4 regions of the Mesorhizobium sp. M0028 genome follow, and region 4 is predicted to be linked to each of the others. Evidence: predicted binding sites of a transcription regulator. Region 4 holds the regulator's gene; each other region holds the start of a gene.
What was found. Region 4 encodes LexA, which represses DNA repair genes until DNA is damaged. Its sites were predicted from a motif close to TGTTCNNNNTGTGTTCNG; they were not measured.
Positions count from the first base shown of each region.

Region 1: a site for LexA is predicted at 2,749-2,766, ahead of NKJ93_RS23285 (DNA recombination protein RmuC). Genes of this name have one in related genera too.
Region 2: a site for LexA is predicted at 709-726, ahead of parE (DNA topoisomerase IV subunit B). Genes of this name have one in related genera too.
Region 3: a site for LexA is predicted at 4,353-4,370, ahead of NKJ93_RS31900 (YifB family Mg chelatase-like AAA ATPase). Genes of this name have one in related genera too.

Region 1 covers NZ_JAMYVG010000014.1:119,433-126,574, reverse strand. Annotated here, with positions in the region: gene NKJ93_RS23295 (cation diffusion facilitator family transporter) at 1-938, shown strand, start outside; gene NKJ93_RS23290 (GFA family protein) at 1,006-1,410, shown strand; gene NKJ93_RS23285 (DNA recombination protein RmuC) at 1,454-2,716, opposite strand; gene def (peptide deformylase) at 2,820-3,350, shown strand; gene fmt (methionyl-tRNA formyltransferase) at 3,367-4,296, shown strand; gene NKJ93_RS23270 (GNAT family N-acetyltransferase) at 4,293-4,802, shown strand; gene truA (tRNA pseudouridine(38-40) synthase TruA) at 4,821-5,576, shown strand; gene NKJ93_RS23260 (hypothetical protein) at 5,558-6,166, opposite strand; gene dapE (succinyl-diaminopimelate desuccinylase) at 6,169-7,142, opposite strand, start outside.
Region 2 covers NZ_JAMYVG010000001.1:102,612-109,753, reverse strand. Annotated here, with positions in the region: gene NKJ93_RS00560 (GGDEF domain-containing protein) at 1-523, opposite strand, end outside; gene parE (DNA topoisomerase IV subunit B) at 797-2,845, shown strand; gene NKJ93_RS00550 (DUF2336 domain-containing protein) at 3,024-4,145, opposite strand; gene NKJ93_RS00545 (MaoC family dehydratase) at 4,298-4,747, shown strand; gene NKJ93_RS00540 (HpcH/HpaI aldolase/citrate lyase family protein) at 4,751-5,632, shown strand; gene NKJ93_RS00535 (nitroreductase family protein) at 5,654-6,238, opposite strand; gene NKJ93_RS00530 (RgsD C-terminal domain-containing protein) at 6,395-7,142, shown strand, end outside.
Region 3 covers NZ_JAMYVG010000033.1:12,453-19,594, reverse strand. Annotated here, with positions in the region: gene NKJ93_RS31920 (GtrA family protein) at 1-1,622, opposite strand, end outside; gene NKJ93_RS31915 (glycosyltransferase) at 1,753-2,760, shown strand; gene NKJ93_RS31910 (GtrA family protein) at 2,768-3,142, shown strand; gene gshB (glutathione synthase) at 3,359-4,300, shown strand; gene NKJ93_RS31900 (YifB family Mg chelatase-like AAA ATPase) at 4,462-5,994, shown strand; gene NKJ93_RS31895 (hypothetical protein) at 6,087-6,410, shown strand; gene NKJ93_RS31890 (GNAT family N-acetyltransferase) at 6,293-6,601, shown strand; gene NKJ93_RS31885 (malate synthase G) at 6,803-7,142, opposite strand, start outside.
Region 4 covers NZ_JAMYVG010000001.1:312,491-319,632, forward strand. Annotated here, with positions in the region: gene gltA (citrate synthase) at 1-114, opposite strand, end outside; gene gltX (glutamate--tRNA ligase) at 293-1,714, opposite strand; gene NKJ93_RS01555 (ComEC/Rec2 family competence protein) at 1,811-4,276, shown strand; gene lexA (transcriptional repressor LexA) at 4,270-5,001, opposite strand; gene kynU (kynureninase) at 5,473-6,720, shown strand; gene NKJ93_RS01570 (hormone-sensitive lipase) at 6,816-7,142, shown strand, end outside.

The DNA.
Region 1 (7,142 bases), on a different contig from region 4:
AAGTGATCTATGCGGCGCTCGCCGGCAATCTTGCGATCGCCCTGACCAAATTCGCCGCTGCCTTGTTCACGGGCAGCTCGGCAATGCTCTCGGAAGGCGTCCACTCGCTCGTCGATACCGGCAATGGCAGCCTGCTGCTTTACGGCATGCACCGCGCCGCCCGGCCGGCCGATCGGACGCATCCGCTAGGCCATGGTCGCGAGCTGTATTTCTGGAGCTTCATCGTCGCGCTCCTCGTCTTTGCACTGGGCGCCGGCATATCGTTCTACGAAGGCGTGACGCACATCATGGCGCCGGAGCCGATTGCCAACGCAAAGGTGAACTACGCTGTACTTGGCCTTTCCTTCCTGTTCGAAGGCACCTCCTGGCTGGTGGCGCTGAACGAGTTCCGCCACCAAAAAGGCAGCCACGGCTGGCTCGAGGCGGTGCAGCTCAGCAAGGACCCGAGTGTCTACACCGTACTCTTCGAGGACAGCGCGGCACTTCTCGGCCTCGTTGTCGCCTTCGCCGGCATATTGGCGGCGGAACTGCTGGACATGCCGAAGCTCGACGGCGCCGCGTCGATCGGCATCGCGCTGATCCTGGGCGCGACCGCGATCTTCCTGGCCCGCGAAAGCAAGAGCCTGCTGCTCGGCGAGCCGGCCTCGCCCGAGGTGCAAATGAAAGTGCTGGCCATTGTCCAGCAGGACCCGGCGGTGCAGCGGGCAAATGGCGTACTGACGCTCCATATGGGGCCTCAGGAGATCGTCGCCGCTCTGAGCATCGAGTTCGAGGACCACTTGTCGGCGCCCGAGATAGAGACCTGCGTCGAACGCCTCGAGACACGGCTGAAGGCGGAGATGCCGGAGGTCACGCGCCTGTTCGTCAAGCCGCAGACCACCGGCACCTGGGAACGGCGGAGCAAGGCCTTGGCGGCGTCCGGAGGGGAGCCGGCCTGAGGAAAATGGCTGCGCCATCGGGCAGTCCCGGTTATGATTGCGCGCAAAAGCTCCAGGAGGAACGAAGATGAAAATCGACGGCGGGTGTCATTGCGGCGCCATTACTTACGAGGCCGAGGTCGATCCGGAAAAGACCACCATTTGTCACTGCATCGATTGTCAGAAGCTAACCGGAACGGCCTTTCGCGTCACCGTGCCGGCGTCCGAGGACAATTACACGATCACCAAGGGCGCGCCGAAAATCTACATCAAGACCGGTTCGAGTGGTGCCAAGCGCGCTCAGGCATTTTGCGGTGAGTGCGGCTCGCATCTCTACGCCACGTCGGCGGGCGCGGGACCGAAGGTTTACGGCATCAGGGTCGGCACGGCATGGCAGCGCGATCAACTGGTGCCGAGAAAGCAGATCTGGCATCGCTCGGCGCTGCATTGGCTGCCGGAATTCGAAGGCACAACCATCATCGAGGAGCAGTAGCGCCAGACCGGGCGAAGCCTCGGCTCCGGTTCCGGCGTAGCTCTCAATCGTCGCCTTCGACGACCCTTAGCCTCAGCTGCCCGGTTTTCGAATCGGCAACACGCGCGCTGCTTTCCGCTTTTGCTCCGCTGCCATTCGACCCAGCGGTGTCCTCCGCCGGCTGCACGCCAAACTCCAGCGCCTCGATCTTTTGTCCGCGCCTGGTCACCTTCGATGTCGAGACGAGGATGTCCTCGATATCCTTGGCCGATTGACCGAAATGCGTCTGCAATTTGCGCACCCGCTCGTCGAGCCGAGAGACGTCTTCCATCAGCCGGATGACCTCGCCCTGGATCAGGTGCGCCTGCTCGCGCATACGGGCATCCTTGAGGATCGCCTGGATGACCTGGATCGACAGCATCAAAAGCGATGGCGAGACGATGACGATCCGCGATCGATGCGCCTTTTGGACAACGGCCTCGAAATTCTCGTGGATTTCGGCGAACACCGATTCCGAGGGCACGAACATGAAGGCAGTGTCCTGCGTCTCGCCCTGGATCAGGTATTTTTCGGAAATATCCCGGACATGCACCTCGATGTCGCGGCGGAAAGCCTGAGCGGCGGACTTCTGCAGGTCGGCGCCTTCGGCGGCACGGATGGCATTCCAGGCCTCGAGTGGAAACTTTGCATCGATGGCAAGCGACGGTGCGCCGTTCGGCATCTTCACCAGGCAGTCGGGCCGGCTGCCATTCGACAAGGTCGCCTGGAATTCATAGGCGCCGTGGGGCAATCCGTCGGCGACGATGGCTTCCATACGCGACTGGCCGAAGGCGCCGCGCGTCTGCTTGTTGGAAAGGATCGCCTGCAATTGCACGACCTGGCCGGCCAGCGACTGGATGTTGCCTTGCGCGATATCGATGACCGCCAGCCGCTCCTGCAGCTTGGCGAGGCTCTCATGCGTCGATCTCGTCTGCTCGGTCATGGTCTGGCCGAGGCGGCCGGTCATGGCGTCGAGGCGCTGGCCGATCGACTGGGTCAGTTCGGCCTGACGTGCCCCGAACACTTCGGCGATAGCGCCCATACGGCCCTGCATTTCCGCCTGGCTTGCCAAGATGCCGGCCATCCGCACCTCGGCGTCGCGGGCGTGGTCGGCGGCTTCGGCGGCCGCCATTGCACGCGCCTTGGCCGATCGCCAGAGCGCAATGACGAGCGCCACGAACAGGCCGAGGAACAGCATTGCGCCGAAACCCAGAGCATGGCCGAGCGTGATCGTGGTGGCGCCGAGGCGGGCGACAGGTTCGGACAGGATGGTGGCCAGATCGTTCATGCCGACAGCATAGATGATTCGGTCTGGCGGCACAGATCAAAACGTGAACGACCAGAAGGCGTCCCGGTTGACGCTTTTCCTGCGAGGTCTTAGGTGAGACGCCATGTCGATCAAGCCGCTTATCATCCTCCCCGATCCCGTCCTGCGTCAGGTTTCAAAACCGGTCGAGCGTGTCGACGGTGATTTGCGTAAACTGGCCGGCGACATGCTGGACACCATGTATGACGCGCCCGGCATCGGCCTCGCGGCGATCCAGGTCGGCGAACCCTTGCGCTTGCTGGTGATCGACCTCGCCAAGGAGGACGAGACGCCGGCACCGCACGTCTTCATCAATCCCGAAATCCTCGACAGCTCCGACCAGCGTTCGGTCTACGAGGAAGGCTGCCTGTCGATCCCGGATTACTATGCCGAGGTCGAGCGTCCGGCAGCGGTGCGGGTGAAGTATCTCGATCGCGACGGCAAGCTGCAGGAGATCGAGGCCGAGGGGCTGATGGCGACCTGCCTGCAGCATGAGATCGACCACCTAAACGGCGTGCTGTTCATCGACCACATCTCCAAGCTGAAGCGCGACATGGTGGTCAAGAAATTCAAGAAGCTCGCCAGGGACAAGGCGCCGGGCAAGATGGTGGGATAGGGGTCGACGAATGCCCCTGCGTGTCATCTTCATGGGTACGCCCGAATTCTCCGTGCAGACGCTGCGAGCGATCGCCGGGGCAGGGCATGAATTGGCAGCCGTCTACACGCAGCCGCCGCGCGCCGCAGGCCGGCGCGGGCTCGAGCTGACGCCGTCGCCGGTGCAGCGTGAGGCGGAGCGGCTTGGCATCGAGGTGCGGTCGCCGGTGTCGCTGAAGAGCGAGGCGGAGCAGCAGGCGTTCCGCACCTTGCGCGCCGATGTCGCCGTGGTCGTCGCCTACGGGCTGCTTCTGCCCAAACCTATTCTCGAGGCGCCGCGGCTCGGTTGCCTCAATGGCCACGCATCACTATTGCCGCGCTGGCGCGGCGCTGCCCCTATCCAGCGCGCCATCATGGCCGGCGATACCGAGACGGGCATGATGGTGATGCGGATGGAGGAAGGCCTCGACACCGGGCCTGTGGCAATGGTTGAAAAATGCGCCATTGGACCCGACATGACGGCCGGCGATCTGCACGACCGGCTGATGATCCTGGGTGCTGCGCTGATGGTGCAAGCGCTCGAACGGCTCGAGCGGAATACGCTGACATTTACCACACAGGCGGAGGTGGGGGTGACCTACGCCAAGAAAATCGATAAATCGGAGACTCGCATAGACTGGCTGCGACCTGCCGGCGACGTGCACAACCAGATTCGCGGCCTGTCGCCCTTTCCCGGTGCATGGTGCGAGGCCGAAATCGGCGGCCGCATGGAACGGCTGAAACTGCTTCGCTCGACGCTCTCGCAAGGCGCCGGCGAACCGGGAGGAATTCTCGATGACCGGCTGACGGTTGCCTGCGGGTCAGGCGCGATCAGGCTGGTCGAAGTTCAACGTGCGGGCGGAAGGCCCATTGCCGCGCAGGAGTTTCTGCGCGGGGCCAAGCTCGAAAAAGGGATGAAATTGTCATGAGCATGATGTCCATACGCGCGGCGACGCCGCGGGACCGCGAGGCGATCCGCCTTGTCGAAGAACACGCATTCGGCCAGCAGGCGGAGGCCGGACTGGTCGACGCGCTGGTCACCGGCGGTGATGCCGTCGTCGAACTGGTGGCGGACGAAGACGGGCAAGTGGTCGGCCATATCCTGTTTTCACGGCTCTTCGTGCAGAATGGCGGCAAGAGCTTCCCGGCAGTCGCGCTGGCGCCGCTGGCAGTCGAGCCGTCGTTCCACGGCACCGGCATCGGCGGTGCCCTGGTCCGCGAGGCTCATATCCGCCTGAAAGCCGCCGGCGAGACGCTCGCTGTGGTGCTCGGCGATCCGGCCTACTATGGCCGCTTCGGCTACAGCCGCGCCCGTGCAGCGAAATTCGAGAGCGACTACCAAGGCGAGGCTTTGCAGGCGCTTGCCTGGGGCGAGGCGCCGGAGACCGGCAGGCTGGTCTACGCCTCGGCCTTCGGCTCAGCCCTCGCCGCCTGATTTCGCCTCGATCCGGGAATGCCGCGTTTTCGCCTCGACATCGAATATGACGGCAGTCTCTTTGCCGGCTGGCAACGCCAGGCCAATCAGCCTTCGGTGCAGCAGGCGATCGAGCAGGCGATCGAGAAGTTCTGCGGCGAGCAGGTCTCTCTGCGCGCCGCCGGCCGCACCGATGCCGGTGTCCATGCGACCGCTCAGGTGGCGCATGTCGATCTGGTCAAGGCATGGCCCGGCGACAAGGTGCGCGACGCCGTCAACGCGCATCTGCAAGCGGCCAAGGCGCACATCGCCATCCTGAAGGCCGCCGTCGTGCCGGATAGCTTCGATGCGCGTTTCTCGGCGATCGGCCGCCACTATCTCTACCGTATCGTCAACCGCCGCGCGCCAGCAGCGCTGGACAAGGGCAAGATCTGGTGGGTACCGAAGCAGCTCGATGCCGCCGCCATGCACGAAGCGGCAAAAGTGCTGCTTGGCCGGCATGATTTCACCACCTTCCGCTCGACCCAGTGCCAAGCCACCAGCCCGGTCCGCACGCTCGACCGGCTGGATGTCAGCCGGGCGGGCGATTTCATCGAAGTCCGCGCTTCGGCGCGGTCATTCCTGCACAACCAGGTGCGCTCGATGGTCGGCTCGCTCAAACGTGTCGGCGAAGGCGGCTGGGCCATTGCCGACCTCAAGGCCGCGCTCGAGGCGCGCGACCGTGCGGCCTGCGGTCAGGTGGCGCCGCCCGACGGGCTGTTTCTAGTCGGCGTCGATTATCCGACGCCTGGCTGATCCGGCACGCTGATACCGAGCAGCGCCTGCAGGCCGAACAGGACGATCAGCGACGCCACGAACATGCCGGCAAAAACAGCGCTGCCGACAGCCGCACCCCTGCCGATGGCAACGTTGGTCATCCGCCAGGTCAATACCATTGACAGCGCGAACAGCAGCAGCGACACCAGCCCGGAGACTTCGTTGGCCGATGTCAGGAAAAGCCGGATCAACGCCGATGGCAGCATCATCCAGGCGATGATCGCCGAGGCCCAGTTGCTGGCGACGACATAATGGACGAAACGGCTGCCGACGCCGACCCGCGGCGCGACCAGGGCCAGGCCGATGAGCGGCAGCACCCAGGCGCCGATATCGACGGTGGCCAGCCGGATCAACATGCTGAAACGGCCGACGAATGCGTCGGGATCGCCGATCTCGTTGGCAATGCCGACCCAGCCGACGATCAATGCCGGCGCCGCGACGACGATGGCAAAAAAGGAGTTCCAGAAACCGTCCGCCGAAAGGTCGAGCAGGCGAAATCCGTCGGCCTTGCCGAGCATCAGCCGCCAGGCGCCGGCAAGCGAAGCATAGGTTTCATCCGCTGAAAGCATCACTAGGATATGTCCTGCGCAAACCAGTCTTCAACGAAGCGCAGATAAATCTGCGTCAGCGTCTCGAGATCGGCAATCGCCACACGTTCGTCGACCATGTGCATGGTCTTGCCGACCAGGCCGAATTCGACCACCGGACAATAATCCTTGATAAAGCGGGCATCGGAGGTGCCGCCGGAGGTGGAGAGCGCCGGCTTCCTGCCGGTCACCGCTTTGACCGAACCGCCAAGCGTCTCGATCAGCCTGTCGTCGCGTGTCAGGAAAACATGGCACGGCCCGTCGCGCCAGACGATCTCGTAGTCGACCGGCGTCTTCTTGCCGGCGCGGTATTTCTTGCGTTTCGCCGCCCGGTCGAGGCGGTTGTGGATCTCGGCCTGGATCGTCTCGGCGGTCCATGTGTCGTTGAAGCGGATATTGAAGGTAGCTGCTGCCTTCGCCGGGATGACGTTGGTGGCGGGATTGCCGACATCGATGGAGGTCACCTCAAGATTCGTCGGCTGGAAATCCCTTGTTCCGTTGTCGAAGACGGGGTGCAGCAAGGCGTCGACCAGCGTCACCAGGCCGCGCACCGGATTGTCGGCTAGCTGCGGATAGGCGGCGTGGCCCTGGCGGCCGTTGACGACGACCGTGCCCGATAGCGAGCCGCGCCGGCCGATCTTGATCATATCGCCAAGCGCGTCGGGATTGGTAGGCTCGCCGACGATCGAGGCATCCCATTTCTCGCCTTTGGCGGCCGCCCATTCGAGCAGCTTCGTCGTGCCGTTGATCGCCGGGCCTTCCTCATCGCCGGTTATCAGCAGCGAGACCGACCCCTTCGGGCCGCCCTTCTGCTCGACATGTCGCGCCACCGCCGCGACGAAACAAGCAATGCCGCCCTTCATGTCGACGGCGCCGCGGCCGAACATCTCGCCATTGGCGATCTCGGCGCCAAAGGGCGGGTGCGTCCAGGCTGCCTCGTCGCCCACCGGCACCACGT
Region 2 (7,142 bases), 210 kb from region 4:
CCCACTGGCCCTTGACCAGCAGGACCGCGCCGCAAAGTCCGAACGACAGCGCACAGACGCCGCTCAGGAACGATACGACCAGCAATATCCGGCGATCATGACCACCCTCAATCCAGAACATCGCCCCGATAAGCGAGAGTAGCGCCGTTACCGTCGCATAGGTGACAATGAAGCCGACACCATCAAACCCGAGATACGTCGCGCCCGCGCAAACAGCCATCGCAGCCAAGGTCGGCAAGATGGCGCGCCTATAGTCGCGCATGCTGAGATATTGCATGGCCGACAGGCAGATAATCAGGAAGCCGAGGCTGAGAAGAGCAAGCACGATCTGGCAAAGCCAGGGGCTTGGATCTCTTGTGTAATGCCAAAACAAGACCACATGTGCGACGAGCACGAGAATGCCGCACGCCACCGTCAGCACAAAGCGTGCCTGTGGCGCGGTGAACCAGATCGCAAACATGGTGATGCTGAGGCACGTGCCCGACAGCGCCGCTGCGAGCAGGAGCGAACTGTAATCCAACATGCTTAAGCGACAGCCTCTTGAGGGTTTCGCTGCATTCTAGGTCAGCGACAGTCCGCGGATATCGTTTTTCAGCCAACCTTGCGGCGTAACCTTCGGACAAGGTTTACAAAGCGTCGATGCTCCAAGCTTCGACCCCATTTCCGCCGCTTGGTTGTCGAATGGTTTTGCAGTAAGAGGCTCTATCCTCGAACGTAACAGGAACCTCCGTCGCCTGCCCGCAAAAAGCGTGGCAGTATCGGGTGGTGATTCGCAGCATCGGAATCCAGGACCGGCATGGACGACAATAACGATCTTTTCGGCAATTTGGGCAAGCAGCCGCAACCGGCTCGCGCCGCGCGCCCGGCCGACCCGCTGGTGCAGGCGGCGAAGCGGCCGGCGCCCCGCGATGCCAGCGAGAGCTATAGTGCCGCCGATATCGAGGTGCTGGAGGGGCTGGAGCCGGTGCGCCGCCGCCCGGGCATGTACATTGGCGGCACCGACGACAAGGCGATGCACCATCTGTTCGCCGAGGTCATCGACAATTCGATGGACGAGGCGGTCGCCGGCCATGCTACCTTCATCGATGTCGAGCTTTCCGCCGACGGATACCTGTCTGTAACCGACAACGGCCGCGGCATTCCGGTCGATCCGCACCCGAAATTCAAGAAGCCGGCGCTCGAACTCATCATGACCACGCTGCATTCAGGCGGCAAGTTCGACAGCAAGGTCTACGAGACCTCGGGAGGCCTGCACGGTGTCGGCGTTTCCGTGGTCAACGCGCTGTCCGACCATCTCGAGGTCGAGGTTGCGATTGGGCGCAAGCTCTATCGCCAGCGCTTCTCGCGAGGCGTTCCGGTGACCGGCCTGGAGCAGCTCGGCGAGGTGCACAACCGGCGCGGCACGAAGATCCGCTTCCATCCAGACGAGCAGATTTTCGGCAAGGGTGCTGCGTTCGAGCCGGCGCGGCTCTACCGCATGGCGCGGTCAAAAGCCTATCTGTTCGGCGGTGTCGAAATCCGCTGGACCTGCGATCCCTCGCTGATCAAGGAAAAGGACACGACGCCGGCCAAGGCAGAATTCCATTTTCCGGGCGGCCTCAAGGACTATCTGAAAGCCTCGCTCGGCGACGAATTCCAGGTGACCCGTGAAATGTTCGCCGGCAAGAGCGAGAAGCAGGGCGGTCACGGCTCGCTCGAATGGGCGGTGACCTGGTTCGGCGGCGACGGTTTTATAAATTCCTATTGCAACACCATTCCGACAGCTGAAGGCGGCACGCACGAGGCCGGCTTCCGCAACGTTCTGACGCGCGGCTTGCGCGCTTATGCCGATCTGGTCGGCAACAAGCGCGCTTCGATCGTCACATCCGAGGATGTGATGATCTCGGCGGCGGGCATGCTGTCGGTGTTCATCCGCGAACCGGAATTCGTCGGCCAGACCAAGGACAGGCTGGCGACGATCGAGGCGATCCGCATCGTCGAAAGCGCCATCCGCGACCCGTTCGACCATTGGCTGGCCGACAATCCGCAGGAAGCTTCGAAACTGCTCGAATGGGTGATCGCGCGTGCCGACGAGCGGGTGCGCCGCCGCCAGGAAAAGGAAGTGTCGCGCAAGAGCGCCGTGCGCAGGCTGCGCCTGCCCGGCAAGCTCGCCGATTGCACGCAGAATGCAGCGGCCGGCGCCGAGCTGTTCATCGTCGAGGGCGATTCGGCTGGCGGTTCGGCAAAGCAGGCGCGCGACCGCGCCAGCCAGGCGGTGCTGCCGCTCCGCGGCAAGATCCTCAACGTCGCCAGCGCCGGTAACGACAAGCTGGCCGGCAACCAGCAGATATCCGACCTGATCCAGGCCTTGGGCTGCGGCACGCGCTCGAGATACCGCGACGAGGACCTGCGTTACGACCGGGTCATCATCATGACCGACGCCGACGTCGATGGCGCCCATATCGCTTCGCTGCTGATCACCTTCTTCTACCAGGAGATGCCGAGCCTGGTCCGCGGCGGCCATCTCTATCTGGCGGTGCCGCCGCTCTACTCGATCCGGCAAGGCGGCAAGGTCGCCTATGCCCGCGACGATGCGCACAAGGACGAACTTCTGCGCACCGAATTCACCGGGCGCGGCAAAGTCGAAATCGGCCGCTTCAAGGGGCTGGGCGAAATGATGGCCGCCCAGCTCAAAGAAACCACCATGGACCCGAGAAAGCGCACGCTGCTCAGGGTGGACGTCATCGACGCCGAGGCGGCGACCAAGGATGCGGTCGACGCATTGATGGGCACCAAGCCCGAGGCCCGCTTCCGCTTCATCCAGGAACGCGCGGAATTCGCCGCGACGGAAGTGCTGGATATCTGAGCGTCTTCTGCTAGGCGAGCCGCGGACGGCGGCTGTCACTGTGCGCAAGACTTTTCCGGATTTTTCGCGAAGGATGAGGCCTGGAACGGTTCAGCGTTTCACGGAAACGCCGAACCGCTCAGTTTTTTATTTTTTGACGCAAGTCGGAAAACCGTTTCACGCTTTTCCTGGAATTGCTTTAAGCAGCCGCGATCGCCAGCGCGTGCCCGCGTGCGTTCTCGCGCAGCGCATCGAGATGGATCGATTTGACCAGCCTGGCGAGATCGCCTTCGGCGGACTGTCCGCCCAATTCCTTCAGCATCAGCCAGCTGACTTCCTGGACGCCGGCGAGGCGTTTGCCATTGGCGACCTCACGCCAGACCTTCAGCGCGCGCAGGATGATGGCGTGGGTGGCGGCGGCAAGCCCGGCGCTGCGGAACAGTGCCTGCAACGCTATGTCATGCCCGCTGGCCAGCAGCGCCCTCACCCGTTGCTCGGGCTGCTGGCTGAGCGCGACCAGCGCCGAACCAAAGAAGTCGACCTTGCCGTGCGCGATGGTGCGGATGACGAAGCTTGCGGTCAGGTCGCCGCGCAGGCGCAGATGTTCGACAAGTGCGGTATGTTCCTCCGCCCGCGTGCCTTCGATCAGTGTCACCGAAGCCTTGACGCAAGCATCGCGCGTGATGCGCTCGGCCCTGGCGGCGCCCATCAGCGCCAGCACCAATGGCGACCCCTTGAGCATCTCCCCTAGCTTGACCAGCAGCATATGCCGGCAGTCGGCGGGCAGCCGGATGTCGGCGATCAGCGCCTCGCGCACCAGAGGCAGATGGCCGTGACGCTCGGCCATGCGGCGAAAGCTGACGGATGCGATGTCGGCGCCGCTATTGGCGAGCAGCGTGGTGCAGGCTTCCGGCTCACCGACCTCGGCGATCGCCGCCGCAACCGACATCGAGACGCGCGGCCGGTCGGCGATCACCTTCTGCGTCGCTTTCTGGCCGCCGGCAACCCGATCAATCAGGTCGGAATCGGTAAGCAGCGGCGAGCGCGCCAGTACCAAAGCGGCCACCTCGGGCTGGTCCGAAGCCAGCGCGCTGACGATCTGCGGCGGCGCATGATGGCTCATGGAAAGCGCGTCGGCGATCGCCAGCCGCACCTTCGACGATGCGTCATCGAGCAGCAACGTCAGCGCCGCGTCGGCAGCGCAGCGGTCCTCGAAAGGCAGGTCCGAGTCGACATAGGCGCGAGCCAGCGCGCTTGCCGCCGCAGCACGCTCCGACACCTTTGCCGTGTGGATCCATTTCAGGAAATGCGAAACGACCATGTCGCCTGCTTACGCCCTTTGCCAGAACGCTTCTGGCGCCTGTCGAGACCGTAGGCACAAATGGTTTACGAACGGTTCACCATGTTCGTTAACTGGCTTGCGAGCCCGGTATGCAACGCCTATCAACCCTTAAGCAGTGGAGGAGACAGACCATGGCCGGCCTTTACCTTGAGGAGTTCGTTGTCGGCCATGTGTTCAAGCACACGCTGCGCAAGACCGTGACCGAAAGCGACAACATGCTGTTTTCGGTGATGACGCTGAACCCGCAACCGCTGCACATCGATTTCGACTTCGCCGCCAAGAGCGAATGGGGCAAGCCCCTGGTCAATTCGCTGTTCACGCTTGGCCTGATGATCGGCATCTCGGTCAACGACATCACCGTCGGCACCACCATCGCCAATCTCGGCATGAAGGAGACGGTGTTTCCGCACCCCGTCTTCCATGGCGACACGATTCGCGTCGAGACCACGGTGGTTTCGGTGCGCGATTCCAGGTCGAAACAGGACCGCGGTATCGTCGAGTTCGAGCACCGCGCCTATAACCAGAACGACGTGCTGGTTGCCAGATGCACGAGGCAAGCCATGATGATGAAAAAGGCATAGCCGATGCGTTCCCTGCTCTTCGTTCCCGGCGATTCGGAAAAGAAGCTGGAGAAGGGCTTTGGCGCGGGCGCCGACATGGTCATCGTCGATCTCGAGGACTCGATTGCCTCGCAAAACAAGGGGCTGGCGCGCGACACAGCGGCGCGTTTCCTCGCCGGGCACAGGCACCGAACCAACTCCGCGATCTATGTGCGCGTCAATGACCTTTCGACCGGACTGACCGACGACGATCTGGCGGCGCTCGTGCCAGTGAAGCCCGACGGCATCATGCTGCCTAAGTCGAACAGCGGACTGGATGTCCAGCATCTCTCGGCCAAGCTCAGGGTGCACGAAGCTGAAAGCGGCCTGCCGGATGGCGCGATAAAGATCCTGCCGATCATCACAGAAACGGCCGCCGGCGTTCTGGCCGCCGTGACCTACGCCAAGGCAAGCGCGCGGCTTGTCGGCGTCACCTGGGGCGCGGAAGATCTGTCGGCGGCAATCGGCGCGCGCTCGACGCGCGACGCGAATGGCCGCTACACGGATGTATTCCGCTTCGCCCGCACCATGACCCTGCTTGCGGCGAATGCCGCGGAAGTCGCGGCGATCGACACCGTCTTTCCGGATTTTCGCGACATGGCCGGCTTCGAGGCCGAATGCGCCGAGGCCGAGCGCGACGGCTTCACCGGCAAGATGGCGATCCATCCGGCGCAGGTGCCGGTCATCAACGCCGCCTTCACGCCTTCGGCGCAAGCGGTGAAAAATTCGCTGGCGATCGTCGAGGCATTCAAGGCGGCGGGAAACCCCGGCGTCGTCGGCATCGACGGCAAGATGTACGACCGGCCGCATCTCAAGCTCGCCGAGCGGCTCCTGGCGCGAGCCAGGGCAGCGGGGCTTGACGCTTAGGGTCTGGTTCCGGGTCGAAAATTATCCCACCCACGGCCCCGAATAGTCGGCGTAGAGCTTTGCCGGATCGGGCCGTGGCCGCTCCGGCGCTGGCCCCTGATAGGAGCCGATATGGACAAAACCGACGACCCGCTCATGCGGCGCCAGACCGAGGATCGCCCTGCCCTCTGGCACGTCGGAATACCAGTTGCTGATCATGTTGGTACCGTAGCCCAGCGCATTGGCGGCAAGCAGCAGGTTCATCGCAGCCATGCCGCCGGACAAGAACATCTCCCATTGCGGGATCTTTGGATTTTCCCTGGGGATCGAGATCACGCCGATGACCAGCGGCGCCCGCGAAAAGCGTGCCAATTCCTGGTTGCGGCGGCCTTCCGGCAACGGCCCTTCGCGCTGTTCGGCAAGTGCTGCCAACTCCTTGCCGATCTCGACGCGAGCCTCGCCGCGATAGAGGATGAAACGCCAGGGCTCCAGCCGGCCATGATCCGGCACCCGCGAGGCGGCGGCGATCATGGTCGCGATCTCCGCATCGCCCGGTGCCGGCTCTTTCAAATCCGGGATCGGCGCGGAATTTCGGGTCAGCAGAAAATCGATGATCGGCGACGCCATGGGCGCAAGTCTCCTGGAATTTGAGCTGAAGCGCGCCATCGGGATATCGGGCGGCTCGGGCATTGGCGCGACGCGCCGGACAAAGAGCCCTCTAGCAGAAGCCGACCGGACTCTTAAGCCTTGAAATTGCCACCGCATTGGGCTTCAACGCAAGGCATGTTTGAGGGGACATTGCGTCTTTTCCTGATATGGCTCGCTGCCGCACTGTTGATGGTGCCGGTTTCGCTTGCCGCCGCCCAGAATGTAGACGGCCTCAGTGATCTGAAACTTCCCGGAATTTCGGGCTATGCGCCTCCGAAAAGCGAGACATCGCTGGCATTGGGCAGCAGCGGGGCGATCACGCTGTCGGCGCAATTGACCGACAAGGGTGCCGACATCACGCGCGGCATCGTCTGGCGCGTCTTCAAGCCCGAATCGGCCAGCGACGGCAAGCTGCCGATGGTCGCCTCCGCTCATGGCGGCACCGCCGTATTCCAGCTCGAGCCGGGTTCCTATCTGGTCCATGCCTCCTACGGGCGGGCCGGCGCCACCAAGCGCATCACCGTCGGCAAGGAAGCCAAGCGTGAGAGCCTCGTGCTCGATGCCGGCGGCCTCAAGCTTGATGCCGTGCTGTCGGGAGGGGTGCGCATACCGCCGAAGAAGCTGCGCTTCTCGATTTATGAGAGCCACGCCGCGGCCGATGGCGATCGCGCGCTGATCATACCCGATGTCGAGCCGAACAGCGTCGTGCGGCTCAATGCCGGCACCTACCACGTTGTTTCGACCTATGGCGCTGTGAACGCGGTCATCCGCTCCGACATCCGCGTCGAGGCCGGCAAGCTGACCGAAGCGACGGTCGAGCATCGTGCCGCCGAGATGACCATGAAGCTGGTGCGCGAGCCGGGCGGCGAGGCGATCGCCGACA
Region 3 (7,142 bases), on a different contig from region 4:
TGATCCGCCAGGATTGTCCTGGCATCGGCATCGGACCCAAGGAAGGCATCGAGCGCCAGCAGGTTGCCGGCGACGTTGCGATGATAAGGCCCGGCGAAGACGCGGTGTCCGGAATAGGCCAGGATCGGCGATCCGAGATTGGAAATTGCCAGCACCGTGGTGCCGGGCAGGCGGCCAAGCGCCGCAAAGGAGGCCATGCGCTGGCAAGCGACATCGGCGCCGTCGCCATTATCGGCGGCGGTATTGCTGTCCTCGAAGGCGACCGAGGTCGCCGCGGCAGCCCCAGTCCAGACGGCATTCACCGAAACCAGCCAGACGGCGGCCATGCGCAGCGCCACGCCGCGCGACGGGCTGGCCTCGGCCCGTTGACGCCATTTGGCAATCCAGGCAGCAAGCGGGATGACGGCGAAGGCGATCGAGAATGTCGAACCGCGCACCTGCCAGGCACTGACGATGAAGGCCACGACAAGCAGCGTGCCGACAAGGCTGTCCTGCCGCCGCCAGCCGCCACGGCCAAGGCGAAGCGCCATCAGCACGAGCGCGATGAGCGGCGTAGCATAGCGCGCCACCACCCCGGCCGGATCTTCAGCGAGAAGCTTGAACAGCGATTGCGCCTCGTCGATGTGATCAAGCCATAGCTCCTTGAGGCGCGGATCGAGGTTGGCATAGGGCGCTGCCAGGCATTGCGGGAACAAAAAGACGACGACTGCGGCCAATATCAGGGCAAGCAGGCCAAGCGAGGCGATGCGCCGTTGGCGCGTGCGGCCAGCGGGCTCGACCGACGCTATCGCCGCAAGGCCGGTTCCGGCAATCGCTGCGACGACGAACTGCACGGTCGAGAAGGCGTCGCATTGCGCCTGACCCCAGGCGGACGGTGCGATGGTGGCGACAAAGACGAGAGCCGACACGCCGGCAAAGCCGAGGCCGAAATCCCTGGCAATCGGCCTCTCGCCATCGGCGTCGAGGGCAAACAGCGTGGCGACAGAGGCGCCGATGGTGGCGACATAAGGCGCGGTTTCCATGCCGACGGCCAGCATCAATCCGGCGCACAGGCCGGAGAGTAGTGCCGCCGGCCTGCGCAACGGCGCTTCAAGCAGAAGGCTCAGGCTGGCCATGCTCAGCATCAGTTGGACATTGTGGTGATCGAGCGCGCCAGGCGAAAAAATGCCGAGGAAGTGCAGTGCGGCGGCGCCGACGACGACAGCGGGCAGCACGGCGCCGTCACCAGCAAAGCTGCGCGCGGTGCGAGCGGTGAAAAACACGGTCAGGCAAAAGAGCAGCGCCGGCCACAGCACTTGCGCAAAATTCTCGGCAAAGACCGTGCTCCCGGTCAGGGCCGACACGGCCGTGATGGCGGCGATCGGCGCATCGACCAGCCGCGACCAGTGCATGACGAAGCCGCCTTCCAGGCCCATCCTGTACTGGTGCAGATCGAACCAGCTTTGGCCGGCCAGCATGTCGCGAACTTCGACAAGGCGCAGCAGATTGTCGTTGTCGCCGCCGGCATTGGTCAGTTCCGGGAAACCGGCAAAGGCATTGACGGCAAGCGCCAGCAGCGTGGCAAGCAGCGCCAGCGCGATATCGGACCTCCAAATGGAGGCGCCATCGTCGGCTGTGCTCATATCAGGACCTTTGGAAGGAATACGGGGCGGTTTAAACCTAGCCTTAACAGCTTCAATAAATAGTAAAGCCGCCCCGAGCGAGGCCGGCGTTTGAGCGGTCAGGGATCTCACAGGGCATCCGGAGACGAAAATGCCACAAGAAGTGCGCCATGAGCCGAGCATCGCCGTGCTCCTGCCTTGCTACAATGAGGAGCTGACGATCGGCGAAGTGGTGCGGCGCTTTCGCGAGACGCTGCCTGCCGCCGCGATATATGTCTACGACAACAATTCGCGCGATCTGACGGCGCTCCGAGCCCGCGCCGCCGGCGCCATCGTGGTGCGCGAGCCGCGCCAGGGCAAAGGCAATGTCGTGCGCCGCATGTTCGCCGACATCGAGGCCGACATCTACCTGATGGCCGACGGCGACGGCACCTATGCGCCGGAGGACGCGCCGCAACTGATCAACACGCTGCTGACCGAGCGCTCCGACATGGTGGTGGGCACCAGGCGCGGCGTCGCCGACGATGCCGGCAGGACTGGCCATGCCTTCGGCAACCGCATCTTCAACAGCCTCTACAAGCGGCTGTTCGGCTCGGACTTTACCGATATCTTCTCGGGGTACCGCGCCTTCACCAGGCGCTTCGTCAAGAGCTTTCCCGCCGTTTCCGGCGGTTTCGAGATCGAGACCGAAATGTCGGTGCACGCCTCGCAGCTCAAATTGCCGGTCAGCGAGATCGGGCTCGACTATGGCCGCCGGCCGGAAGGCTCCTCGTCGAAGCTGTCGACCTTTCGCGACGGCGCGAAGATCCTGTGGATGTTCGCCATGCTGATGAAGGAGACACAGCCGCTGCGTTTCTTCGGCGCTTTTTCGGTGTTCTTCCTGGCATCGAGCCTGTTCCTGATGGCGCCGGTGCTGATCGAGTTCGCCGAAACCGGGCTTGTGCCGCGCATGCCGACCTGGGTGCTGTCGGTCGGGCTGCTGCTGCTGTCGATGCTGGCGGCGGTGACCGGGGTAATCCTCGATTCGGTGTCGCGCGGCCGGGCCGAGCAGAAGCGCATCTTCTATCTGTCGATGCCTTCCGGTCGCGTCGAACGTGAACGTGCAAGCGCCCTCGCGACTTTGAAGGCCGGACCGGGCAAGACCCCGCGCGCGGCCTAGAGCCTGAATGGGACGCCTCGCCCGCTTCATTTTCGCCGGCGGCATCGGCTTCGTCGCCGACGCGGCGGCGCTTTGGCTGGTGCTGGCGATAACACCGCTCGGACCATTCGCGGCTCGCATCATTTCGATCGGTTTTGCCCTGTCCGTCACCTGGTTGATCAACCGCCATCTGACGTTTTCGCCTTCCAGCCGCGGCATCGCGCAGGAGGGCGCACGCTATGGCGGCGTCGGCATTGCCACCAGCGTCGTCAATTATCTCGTCTATTGCGCCACGCTGTTCGCGCTGCCGATGGTGTCGCCGCTCATCGCCCTTGCGGTCGCCTCGCTGATTGCCATGGCGCTGTCCTTCCTCGGCTATTCCAAGCTGGTCTTCGATCGCTGACGGCGCATCGCATTGGGATCTGCGCCAAACGAAGCGCAGCCTCATCATGACCTTGGCCGATTGGCAGAAGCCGCCGATTTCCTTATATCGCTGTCGTCGATGCATCGGCGCGAAAATCGGAATCGATTTTCGGACAGCACGATGCATGGATTCAAAAGTGTTGGAGCGTACTTTGTGCATCCAAGTGGATCGCTCCAAGTGCGCCGGAGAGCCGCAATGCCCCTGAAAGTCGCCGTCCAGATGGACCACATCTCCACCGTGTCGATTGCCGGCGACACGTCGTTTGCGCTGTCGCTGGAAGCGCAGCGGCGCGGCCACCAACTGTTCCACTACACGCCCGACCGGCTGTCGCTGCGCGACGGCAAGGTGTTTGCCCGCATCGAGGCGATGCAGGTCCGCGACGAGAAGGGCAATCATTATTCGCTGGGCGAGAAGGTGCGCACCGACCTTTCGGAAATGGACGTCATCCTTTTGCGGCAGGATCCGCCGTTCGACATGAACTACATCACCACCACGCATATCCTCGAGTGCATCCATCCGAAGACGCTGGTGGTCAACGATCCGGCCTGGGTGCGCAACAGCCCGGAAAAGATCTTCGTCACCGAATTTCCCGACCTGATGCCGGACACGCTGATCACCAAGGACCCGCTCGAGGTCGCAGCCTTCCGCAAGGAGTTCGGCGATATCATCGTCAAGCCGCTCTACGGCAATGGCGGCGCCGGCATCTTCCATCTGCATGAGGCCGACCGCAACCTAGCCTCGCTGCTCGAAATGTTCGGCCAGATGTTCCGCGAACCGTACATCGTGCAGCGCTACCTGAAGGAGGTGCGCGCCGGCGACAAACGCATCATCCTGATTGACGGCGAGCCGGTCGGCGCCATCAACCGCGTGCCGGCCGAGCACGATTCGCGCTCCAACATGCATGTCGGCGGCCGTGCCGAAAAGACCGAGCTGACGGAGCGCGAACGCGAGATCTGTGCCCGCATCGGCCCCTCGCTGAAGGAGCGCGGCTTCATCCTCGTCGGCATCGACGTCATCGGCGACTACATGACCGAGATCAACGTGACCTCACCGACCGGCATACGCGAAGTGCAGCGCTTCGGCGGCGCCGACATCGCCAGCCTGTTCTGGGATGCCGTGGAGGAGAAGCGCACCTAGCCTCGCTTCGCGAGCGGCCGCGTTGCAAACCATTGCAGCCGTTGCGCTCAGCTGTTCCCCAAATGTTCTTGCCTTCGCCGGAAATCTGTGGTTGTCTCCGGTGACGCCGTTCGCGGCATGATCGCAAGGGCTTGGGGCAAGCCTGCAGCCGGGGTGAAGACATGGTGGCGCGGGTTCGCACGGTTGCTTTCCAGGGCATCGAGGCCGTGCCGGTCGACGTGCAGGTGATGATCGCGCCGGGCAAGGTCAACATGCACATCGTCGGCCTGGCCGACAAGGCTGTGGCCGAAAGCCGCGAGCGGGTGCAGGCGGCGCTGCATGCATCCGGCCTGTCGATGCCATCGAAGAAGGTCACCGTCAATCTGGCGCCGGCCGACCTGCCCAAGGAGGGCAGCCATTACGATCTGCCGATCGCGCTCGGTTTGATGGCGGCACTGGGCGCCATTCCGGGCGACATGCTGGCCGGCTATGTCGTGCTTGGCGAATTGTCGCTCGACGGCACTATTGCCGCGGTGGCCGGCGCGCTGCCGGCGGCGATCGGCGCCAATGCCGAAGGCAAGGGCCTGATCTGCCCGTTCGCCTGTGGCCCGGAAGCCGCCTGGGCCGGCAAGGATTTCGACATATTGGCGCCGCGCAGCCTGATTGCCATCGCCAATCATTTTCGCGGCACGCAGGTTCTGTCGCGGCCGGAAGCCGGCATCCATACTTCGGCGCGCGACTTGCCCGACCTTGCCGACATCAAGGGCCAGGAGACCGCCAAGCGGGCGCTGGAGGTGGCGGCCGCCGGCGGTCACAACCTGCTGATGGTCGGGCCGCCGGGGTCGGGAAAATCGATGCTGGCCCAGCGGCTGCCGTCGATCCTGCCGCCGCTTGCGCCGAAGGAATTGCTCGAAGTCTCGATGATCGCCTCGGTGGCCGGCGAACTCGGCGAAGGCAAGCTGACCGACCGGCGGCCGTTCCGCGCGCCGCACCATTCGGCCTCGATGGCGGCGATGGTCGGCGGCGGCCTGCGCGTGCGGCCGGGCGAGGCCTCGCTTGCCCATCACGGCGTGCTGTTCCTCGACGAGTTTCCGGAATTTTCGCCGCAGGCGCTCGATGCGCTGCGCCAGCCGCTGGAGACCGGCGACTGCATGATCGCGCGCGCCAATCATCGCGTCACCTATCCGGCGCGTATCCAGCTTGTCGCGGCGATGAACCCGTGCCGTTGCGGCATGGCCGGCGAGCCGGGCTATCGCTGCCTGCGCGGCGACCGCTGCCGCACCGACTACCAGGCGCGCATTTCCGGCCCGCTGCTCGATCGCATCGATCTCAGGATCGAGGTACCGGCGGTTTCGGCCAGCGATCTGATCCGGCCGGACCGGGCGGAGAAGAGTGCAGCCGTGGCACTGCGCGTCGCCCGTGCCCGTACGATCCAGCGTGAGCGTTTCGAACGGCTCGGCGCGACCTCCGCCACCACCAACGCGCATTGCTCACCGTCGGTTATCGAGGAGATCGCCATGCCCGATGCCGCCGGCCTGTCGCTACTGAGGGACGCCAGCGAAAAGCTCGGCTTTTCGGCAAGAGCCTACCACCGCGTCTTGAAGGTGGCGCGGACGCTGGCCGATCTCGAGGCCAGCGAAACGGTCGGCCGCATCCATCTGGCCGAGGCGATTTCCTACCGCATGAGCTCGGAGCGGATGGCACAGGCGGCGTAGTGCTTCTGCTGCTCGCTGGAAGTACGGTTGCGGGTTCGCGCCCGATGATCGCATATGTTACGGTCATGCACCTAACCGGGGCTGAGGCGGGGATGATTTCTGTTTCGCCGGCACGCAGTGCCGAAGACTTCGAGACCATGGCCGGGCTTTGCCGCAAGCTTGCACAATGGGATGTCGACGCCGTGCAGCCTTACGGCGTCTCGGAGGAGGACGTGAGGACCATCTTCCACCCCGAAAGGAGCGGCAGTTCGCTGGCAGCGAAGTTCGGCGCGCCAGATGCCATGGCGTTTATCGCGCGATCGGAGAACCTACCGGCGGGCTGCCTCGCCTTGACCAGTTCGACGACCATACGGCGGAGATTCACAAGTTTTTTGTCGACGCGTCGTTTCGCGGAAAAGGAATCGGCCGGGCGCTAATGGGGGCCGCGCTGGCGGAGATCCGGAAAGGCCGAATCCGGACGGTATTGATCCACACGACGTTCTACATGAAAAACGCCATTGCCGTGTATGAGTCGTTCGGCTTCAGGCCCTGCCCGCCCTTCCGTGAAACCCCGGAGCCGGTCAGACATACCGATATTTTCATGTCGTGCTCGATCTCGCCCGCGTGAGGTTAGAGGCAGCCGCGGTGTGGAGGACGCGGCGTCCCTCGACTTGCCCTATTTTTGGAAATCGAACCTGGGCCCCGATGATCCTCTTCCTGAGGCGCATCGTCAGAATGGGCGTTGGCGCACTTCATGCAGGACCCCTCCCGGCCCTTCGGGTCACCCTGCCCTCAAGGGGAGGGGGACGCCGGCTCCCGCGCCTTCGCTTCAGGCGCCTTGCTTCGCCTTCAGTTCCAGCCGCCGCGCGTGCAGCACCGGCTCGGTGTAGCCGTTGGGCTGGACGCGGCCTTTGAAGACGAGGTCGCAGGCGGCGAGGAACGCGATTGAATTGTTGAAGTCCGGTGCCATCGGCCGGTAGAGTGGATCGCCTTCGTTCTGGCGGTCGACGATCGCCGCCATGCGTTTCATCGTTTCCATGACCTGATCGGGCGTGCAGACGCCGTGATGCAGCCAATTGGCGATGTGCTGCGAGGAGATGCGCAGCGTGGCGCGGTCCTCCATCAGGCCGACGTCGTTTATGTCAGGCACTTTCGAGCAGCCAACGCCC
Region 4 (7,142 bases):
TCCTACCGAACCACTTCGTATCTTGAATTCATGGGTTTTGCCGTCGAGTTCCAGTTTTGCCGTCGACGCCTGGGTTTTGCCGCCAAATTCCATCTTTGTCGCAGGTTCGGTCATAGCAAACTCCTTTTTGTTTCCTCAGGCCGGCAACGGCAAAACATTGAACCCAACACGTCAAAAGCATCGGAATACGCACATTTGCGCCCGCAATTGAATCTGCGCGCCAGATTAGGCCAAGACCCAATGTTGCACTGCGAAACACACCTTTCAATGCCAATCTTCTTGGGCCAGTTTCCTAATCGATTTGATCGGCAATCCGCGCCAGGCCTTCCTCGCGGCCAAGCACGGCCAGCACATCGAAGACGCCGGGCGAGGTGCTTTTGCCGGTGAGCGCGGCGCGCAGAGGTTGGGCCACGGCGCCGAGTTTGTGGCCGCCGGCCTGCGCATAGTCGCGGATCGCGGCTTCCGCCGAGGCGGCAGACCAGTCCGAAATCGTGGCCAGTGCCGCATGAGCGCCCCGCAGGATCGCGCGCGCCTCACCGCTGAGCAGCGCCGCCGCCTTCTCGTCGACCGGCATCGGCCGCTCGACGAACAGGAATGCAGCCCCTTCAACAAGTTCGACCAGCGTCTTGGCGCGCTCCTTCAGGCCTGGCAAAGCGGCAAGCAATTGCGCCTTGCGTCTGTCGTCGAGGCTAGCTGCGATCGCCGGACCGCCGTCGAGATAGGGCAGAGTGGCGATGAAGATGTCGAGCAGCGCCGCGTCGTTCATGCGGCGCATGTGCACGCCGTTCAGCGCCTCGAGCTTGGCGAAGTCGAAACGGGCGGCGCCCTTGTTGACGTCGCCAATGTCGAACCATGCGATCATGTTGGCGATCGACATGATCTCATCGTCGCCGTGGCTCCAGCCAAGCCTCGCCAGATAATTGAGCAGCGCCTCCGGCAGGTAGCCCATGGCGCGATAGGCCTCGACGCCGAGCGCACCGTGCCGTTTCGACAGCTTGGCGCCGTCGGCACCGTGGATCAGCGGGATATGCGACATCGACGGCACCTCCCACCCCATGGCATGGTAGATCACCGTCTGGCGGGCGGCGTTGGTCAAATGGTCGTCGCCGCGGATGATGTGGGTGACGCCCATGTCGTGATCGTCGACGACGACGGCATGCATGTAGGTCGGGTTGCCGTCCGAGCGCAGAATAATGAAATCGTCGAGATCCTTGTTGGGAAAGCGCACGTCGCCCTGGACGCGGTCATGCACAACCGTCTCGCCGTCTGTCGGCGCCTTGATGCGGATCGCCCCCTTGGCGCCGGCCGGCGCCTCGGAGGGGTCGCGGTCGCGCCAGCGGCCGTCATAGCGGGGAGGCAGCCCCTTGGCTCGTGCGCTCTCGCGCATTGCCTCCAACTCGGCAGGCGTCGCGTAACAATAATAGGCCTTGCCCATGCGAACGAGTTCCTCGGCCACCTCGCGATGGCGCGGCGCACGCTCGAACTGCGACACCGGCTCACCGTCCCATGTCAGGCCAAGCCAGGAAAGCCCGTCGAGGATGGCCGCGGTTGCCGCATCGGTGGAACGCTCGCGGTCGGTGTCCTCGATGCGCAGCAGCATCGTGCCGGCTGTGTGCTTGGCATACAGCCAGTTGAACAGCGCCGTGCGCGCCCCGCCAATATGCAGATAGCCGGTGGGCGAGGGGGCAAAACGGGTGACGACCTTGTCGGGCATGGAACTCTCAGGCAGGCGAAGGAAGTGGGTTTGCGGACTTTCGCGCGTTGCGCGTTCATGTAGCATAGGAGGTCGAGGGCGCAAGGGGCAGACCCGATGGCTGTGCGAGGCCGTGGTGCGGGCGAGGGCGAGGACGTTGGCAGCGGCGTCAGCGAACGCTTGCTGTTTGCCGCGCCCGTGCCTGTCCTGCCGGCACCGGCATTGCTGCCGGTTCCACGCTTTGATGCCCCGTCGCTGCCGGCGAGCGACCCAGCAACGGTTCTCGTGCCCGCGGCCGAGCCCATCGTGCGCCTACGCCGGCGTTTCCGCCTCCCGTCACCGTCCCGTATCCGCAACGGCGTAACCTCGGCGGTCGGCCTGGAGCTCGACCGTGGGGTCGCCTTCCTGCTGGTGCCGGTGTTCCTCGCATGCGGGGTGATCGTATATTTTGCGCTGGCGGTGGAGCCGGCCTTTCCACAGCCGATCGCAATCGTCGCCTTGGCAGCCCTCTGTGCCGTCGCCTCGCGGTCGTGGCCCAGAACCCGCCTGTGCTTCATGGCGGCGTTGCTCTGCGCGCTTGGCGTGCTTGCCGCCAAGGTCGAGACCTGGCGTGTCGGAACGCATATGCTCGGTTCCGAAATCTCGACGCGCCTTACGGGTCGCGTCGTATCGTTCGAGCCCATGGCGAGCGGCCGCATCAGGCTGACGATCGATGTGATCTCAACCGCCAGGCCGACACTGCGCTACATGCCGGAACGGGTCCGCGTTTCGGCGATGAAAATACCGGCTGAGCTGACCGCCGGTTCCGAGATCGCCGGCTATGTGCGGCTGCTGCCGCCGACCGGGCCGGTGCGGCCCGACAGCTATGATTTCTCCTTCGACAGCTATTTTGCCGGTATCGGCGGCAGCGGCTTTTTTCTCGGCAATCCGAAAGTCGTGTCGTCGGGCAGCATGCCGTTTGCCGCGCGGCTTTCTTCCGCGATCGAAGACGCGCGCGAATCCATCGCCGACCATATCCGCAGCCGCATCGGCGGCGCCGAGGGCGAGATTGCTGCTGCGCTGATCGTCGGCGTGCGCGCCGGCATTCCCGAGGAGATCAACGAAGCGATGCGGCGTACCGGCATCTACCACATCATCTCCATCTCGGGGCTGCATATGGCGTTGGTCGCCGGCACCATCATGGCGCTGCTACGCGGCACCTTTGCGTTGTTTCCCGATTTCTCATCGCGACGGCCGGTCAAGAAATATGCCGCGGCCGCCGCGCTTTTTTCGATTGCGGCCTACCTCGTCTTTTCCGGCATTGTGGTGGCGGCCGAACGCAGCTTCATCATGCTGGCGGTGATGCTTATCGCCGTGCTGTTCGACCGGGCCGCGCTCACCATGCGCAACCTGGCGATCTCGGCCATCGCGGTCATTCTGGTGTCGCCGCACGAGGTGGTCGGTCCGAGCTTCCAGATGTCCTTCGCCGCGACGGCGGCCCTTGTCGGCGCCTATGCAGGCTGGTCCGATTACCGCGCCGGCGGGGCCACCACGCCGCCGCCCCGGCGGTCGCCGCTACGCTTTGCCACTAGAAAGGTACTGCTGGGCATGGGCGGCCTGGCGATGACCTCGATCATTGCAGGGAGCGCCACGGCGCTTTTCGCCATATGGCATTTCCAGCGCGTGGCGCCGCTCAGCCTGTTCGCCAATCTGGCCATCATGCCTATCATCTCACTGGTCGTCATGCCCTTCGCCGTCCTCAGTGCGCTGGCGATGCCGTTCGGCGCGGATGGGCCTTTCCTCTACGTGATGGGCAAGGGGCTGACGGCGATGATCGCCCTGTCCGGGTGGATCTCCGAGCGCTCGCCGATCGATGCGGTCGGGCTGATTTCGCTGAGATCTGTCCTTTTGGTGACGATCGCCCTCGTCATTGCCAGCATGGCGACGACCTGGTTGCGGCTCGTGGCCCTTCCTTTTGCGCTCGCCGGCTTGCTAACGACAACGCAGACGCGCGTACCCGATGTATTGATCTCGGAGGACGCACGGCTCGTCGCGCTGCCGATCGGCAGCGGTGAACTCGCGGTCAACCGGGCACGCCCGAATGAGTTCACCATCGACAACTGGAAACGCGCGCTCACATCAGAGGCTATCGTCGCGCCGGAAACACCTGGAAAGAACGATCCGCAATTCGACATTGCCGATCCGGCCGACTTACCGCCGGGCATGCCGTTCATTTGCACGGACGGTCTCTGCCTTGCCAGGCATCCATCCGGCGCGATCATCGCGCTAGCCAATGACCGCGATACTGCACGGCCAGCCTGCGCCTTTGCCAGCTTGATCGTCATCGACGACGCCACCGCCCATAATCCCTGCTACTACGACCGGCTGGTCCTCGTCGTCACCAAACGGCAACTGGCGCGCGCGGGAAGTGCGGCCGTCTATTTCGATCCACAAGCGGCAACACGCGCCGAAATCCGCTTCGCCGTCGAAAAATCATACCGGCCCTGGCACGTGCAGCGGAAATTTTCCCGCGCGGCGCGGGGCATGCCGCCATACCGCAGAGCCGACAAGCCAAAAGCCGGCGCCAAGGGCGCAGCTCAGTAGCGGCGGATCAGCCCAACGAGCTTGCCCTGCACCTTGACCCTGTCTGGTCCGAAGATGCGCGTCTCGTAGGCCGGATTGGCGGCTTCCAGGGCGATCGAGGCGCCCTTGCGGCGGAACCGCTTCAGCGTCGCTTCTTCCTCGTCGACCAGTGCCACCACGATCTCACCGGGGCTCGCCGTATCGGCATTGCGGATGATCACCGTGTCGCCGTCGAAAATGCCAGCCTCGATCATCGAATCGCCTTTGACCTCGAGCGCATAATGCTCGCCGCCCATGATCATGTCCGGCGGCACCGAGATCGAATGCGTCTGGTGCTGGATGGCATCGATCGGCACACCGGCGGCGATGCGGCCCATCACCGGGATAGACACGGCGGCGACGACATCGTCGTCATTGCCGGCTGCAGGGACGCGCGACGATGTCGGCTTGCCTTGCCGAGGACCTTGCCCAAGACTGCCCTGGATGACACTCGGCGAGAACTTGCGTGCCGCATTGAGGCCGGGGGCGATCGAATCGGGCAGGCGCAGCACCTCCAGCGCACGGGCCCTGTTGGGCAAACGGCGAATGAAGCCGCGCTCCTCCAGCGCCGTAATCAGCCGGTGGATTCCCGATTTGGAAGCCAGGTCGAGCGCTTCCTTCATCTCGTCGAAGGAGGGCGGGATACCGCTTTCCTTCAGCCTTTCGTGGATGAACATAAGCAGTTCGTGTTGTTTGCGTGTCAGCATAGCGACCCCCAACAGAATCAGAAAAACAAACCCAGAACAAACACTATCTGTTCCAGTTGTGTTCCGCAACTGTTTAAAGTTTAATGAATGTGTTAGGGCTCGGGTAACGATACCACTCGCCAAACCGGGACGCTGCATTTTCACCGCCGCGGGCCTCATCGCCTTGATTCTGCTTTCGTTTGCGGCCTCTGGGTTTCCAGAAGGCGGCACTGGTATCGGCCGTCAGCCGGCAAAGGGGCACGGAATTGAAGCCGTATCGACTGTGCGGTTTGGTCAATGCACCGTGAACGAAACGAACTCAAAACGCCAACCTTGGGTTGGCTTGGCTCCTGGTTTCCACCGCATGGTCAGGCAACTTGTCGCCGGTGGAGCCTTGCTGCGCGATACCAGGTAATGGAGAACCGCTCGTGACCGATGGATGCCGTCGATGCGTGTCCGGCGTTGCGGTGAATCTTGGGGAGCAGACAAATCATGACAGGAATTCCCGATCTCGTGGCCATAAGGGCGATGGATGCTGCAGATCCGCTGCGCGCGATGCGCGACCGCTTTGTGCTGCCGCAAGGAGTGATCTATCTCGACGGCAATTCGCTAGGGGCCGCTTCGCGTGCCGCTTTCGATGAATTGAGCAAGGCAGTGACCGAAGAATGGGCGCATGATCTCATCCGCGCCTGGAACACGGCCGGCTGGTTCAACATGCCGCTCGAACTTGGCGACCAGCTCGGGCGCCTGATCGGTGCCGCGGCCGGCCAGACGGTGGTCTGCGACACGACATCGGTCAACATCTACAAGCTGCTGCACGCCGCCATGGCCATGCGGCCGGAGCGGCAGGTCATCGTCGCCGAGGGCGACAGTTTTCCGACAGACCTCTACATGGCTGAGGGTGTGGTTTCGACGCGAAAAGATACGCTGCTGCGCCTCTCGGGGGTCGACGCGCCGAGCATCGAAGAGCTGATCGACGAACGCACCGCCGTGGTGCTGGTCAACCACGTCAACTACAAGTCGGGCGAACTGCGCGACATGCCGGCGCTGACGCGCAGGGCCCAGGAAGCCGGGGCGATGATCGTCTGGGATCTCTGCCACACCGCCGGTGCGATGCCAGTCGAGCTCGACACGGCGAACGCCGATTTTGCCGTTGGCTGCACCTACAAATATCTGAATGGCGGACCGGGCGCGCCTGCCTTCATCTATGCGGCTGAGCGGCATCTTGCCGACATCCAGCAGCCGCTCACCGGCTGGTGGGGCCATGCACGGCCCTTCGCCTTCGAGCCAGGCTATGCGGCCGGCACCGGCATCCGCCGGTTTCTGTGCGGCACCCAGCCGGTCCTGTCTATGCGCACGCTGAAGGGCGCGCTCGACATCTGGAACGATGTCGACATGACGGCGGTGCGCAAGAAGAGCATCGCGCTGGCCGATCTGTTCATCGAGCTTGTCGAGGCAAAGTGCGGCACTTACGGGCTAACGCTCGAAAGCACGCGCGACGGGGAAAAACGCGGCAGCCAGATTTCATTCATGCACGAGCATGGCTACCAGATCATGCGCGCGCTGATCGAACGTGGCGTGATCGGCGATTTTCGCGCGCCATCGACCATGCGCTTCGGCTTCACCCCGCTCTATGTCGGCTATGCCGATGTCTGGCAAGCCGTCGAAGTGCTTGAGGACATCCTGCGCACCGGTGCGTGGAAGGATGCGCGCTTCGCCATCAAGGCGGCTGTCACTTGAGATTGATGCGAGAGCTGGAATCGTGAGGCTGGCGACGACGCGCCGCGCGATGCTCACGCTCGTTGCAAGGCCATATTGCCAGGGGAGGGCGCAGGGTGTTCGAACGTCACATTGCCGATTGGGACAACGCCTATGCCAACGGCGCCAACATAGCCGGCAGCGATCGCTGGCCGGCGGCCTGGGTCGAGCCCGCGCGGGTTTTTCGCGACGTGCTTTCGACCGAGGGCCGGGCGCGGCTCGACATGGCCTATGGCGATGGCCCACGCAACCGGCTCGATCTTTTCCTGCCGGCCACCAAGCCCAAGGGGCTCGTGGTGTTCGTCCATGGCGGCTACTGGATGGCATTCGACAAGAGTTTCTGGTCGCATCTTGCCGCTGGCGCTGTTGATCGCGGCTATGCCGTGGCGATGCCGTCCTACACG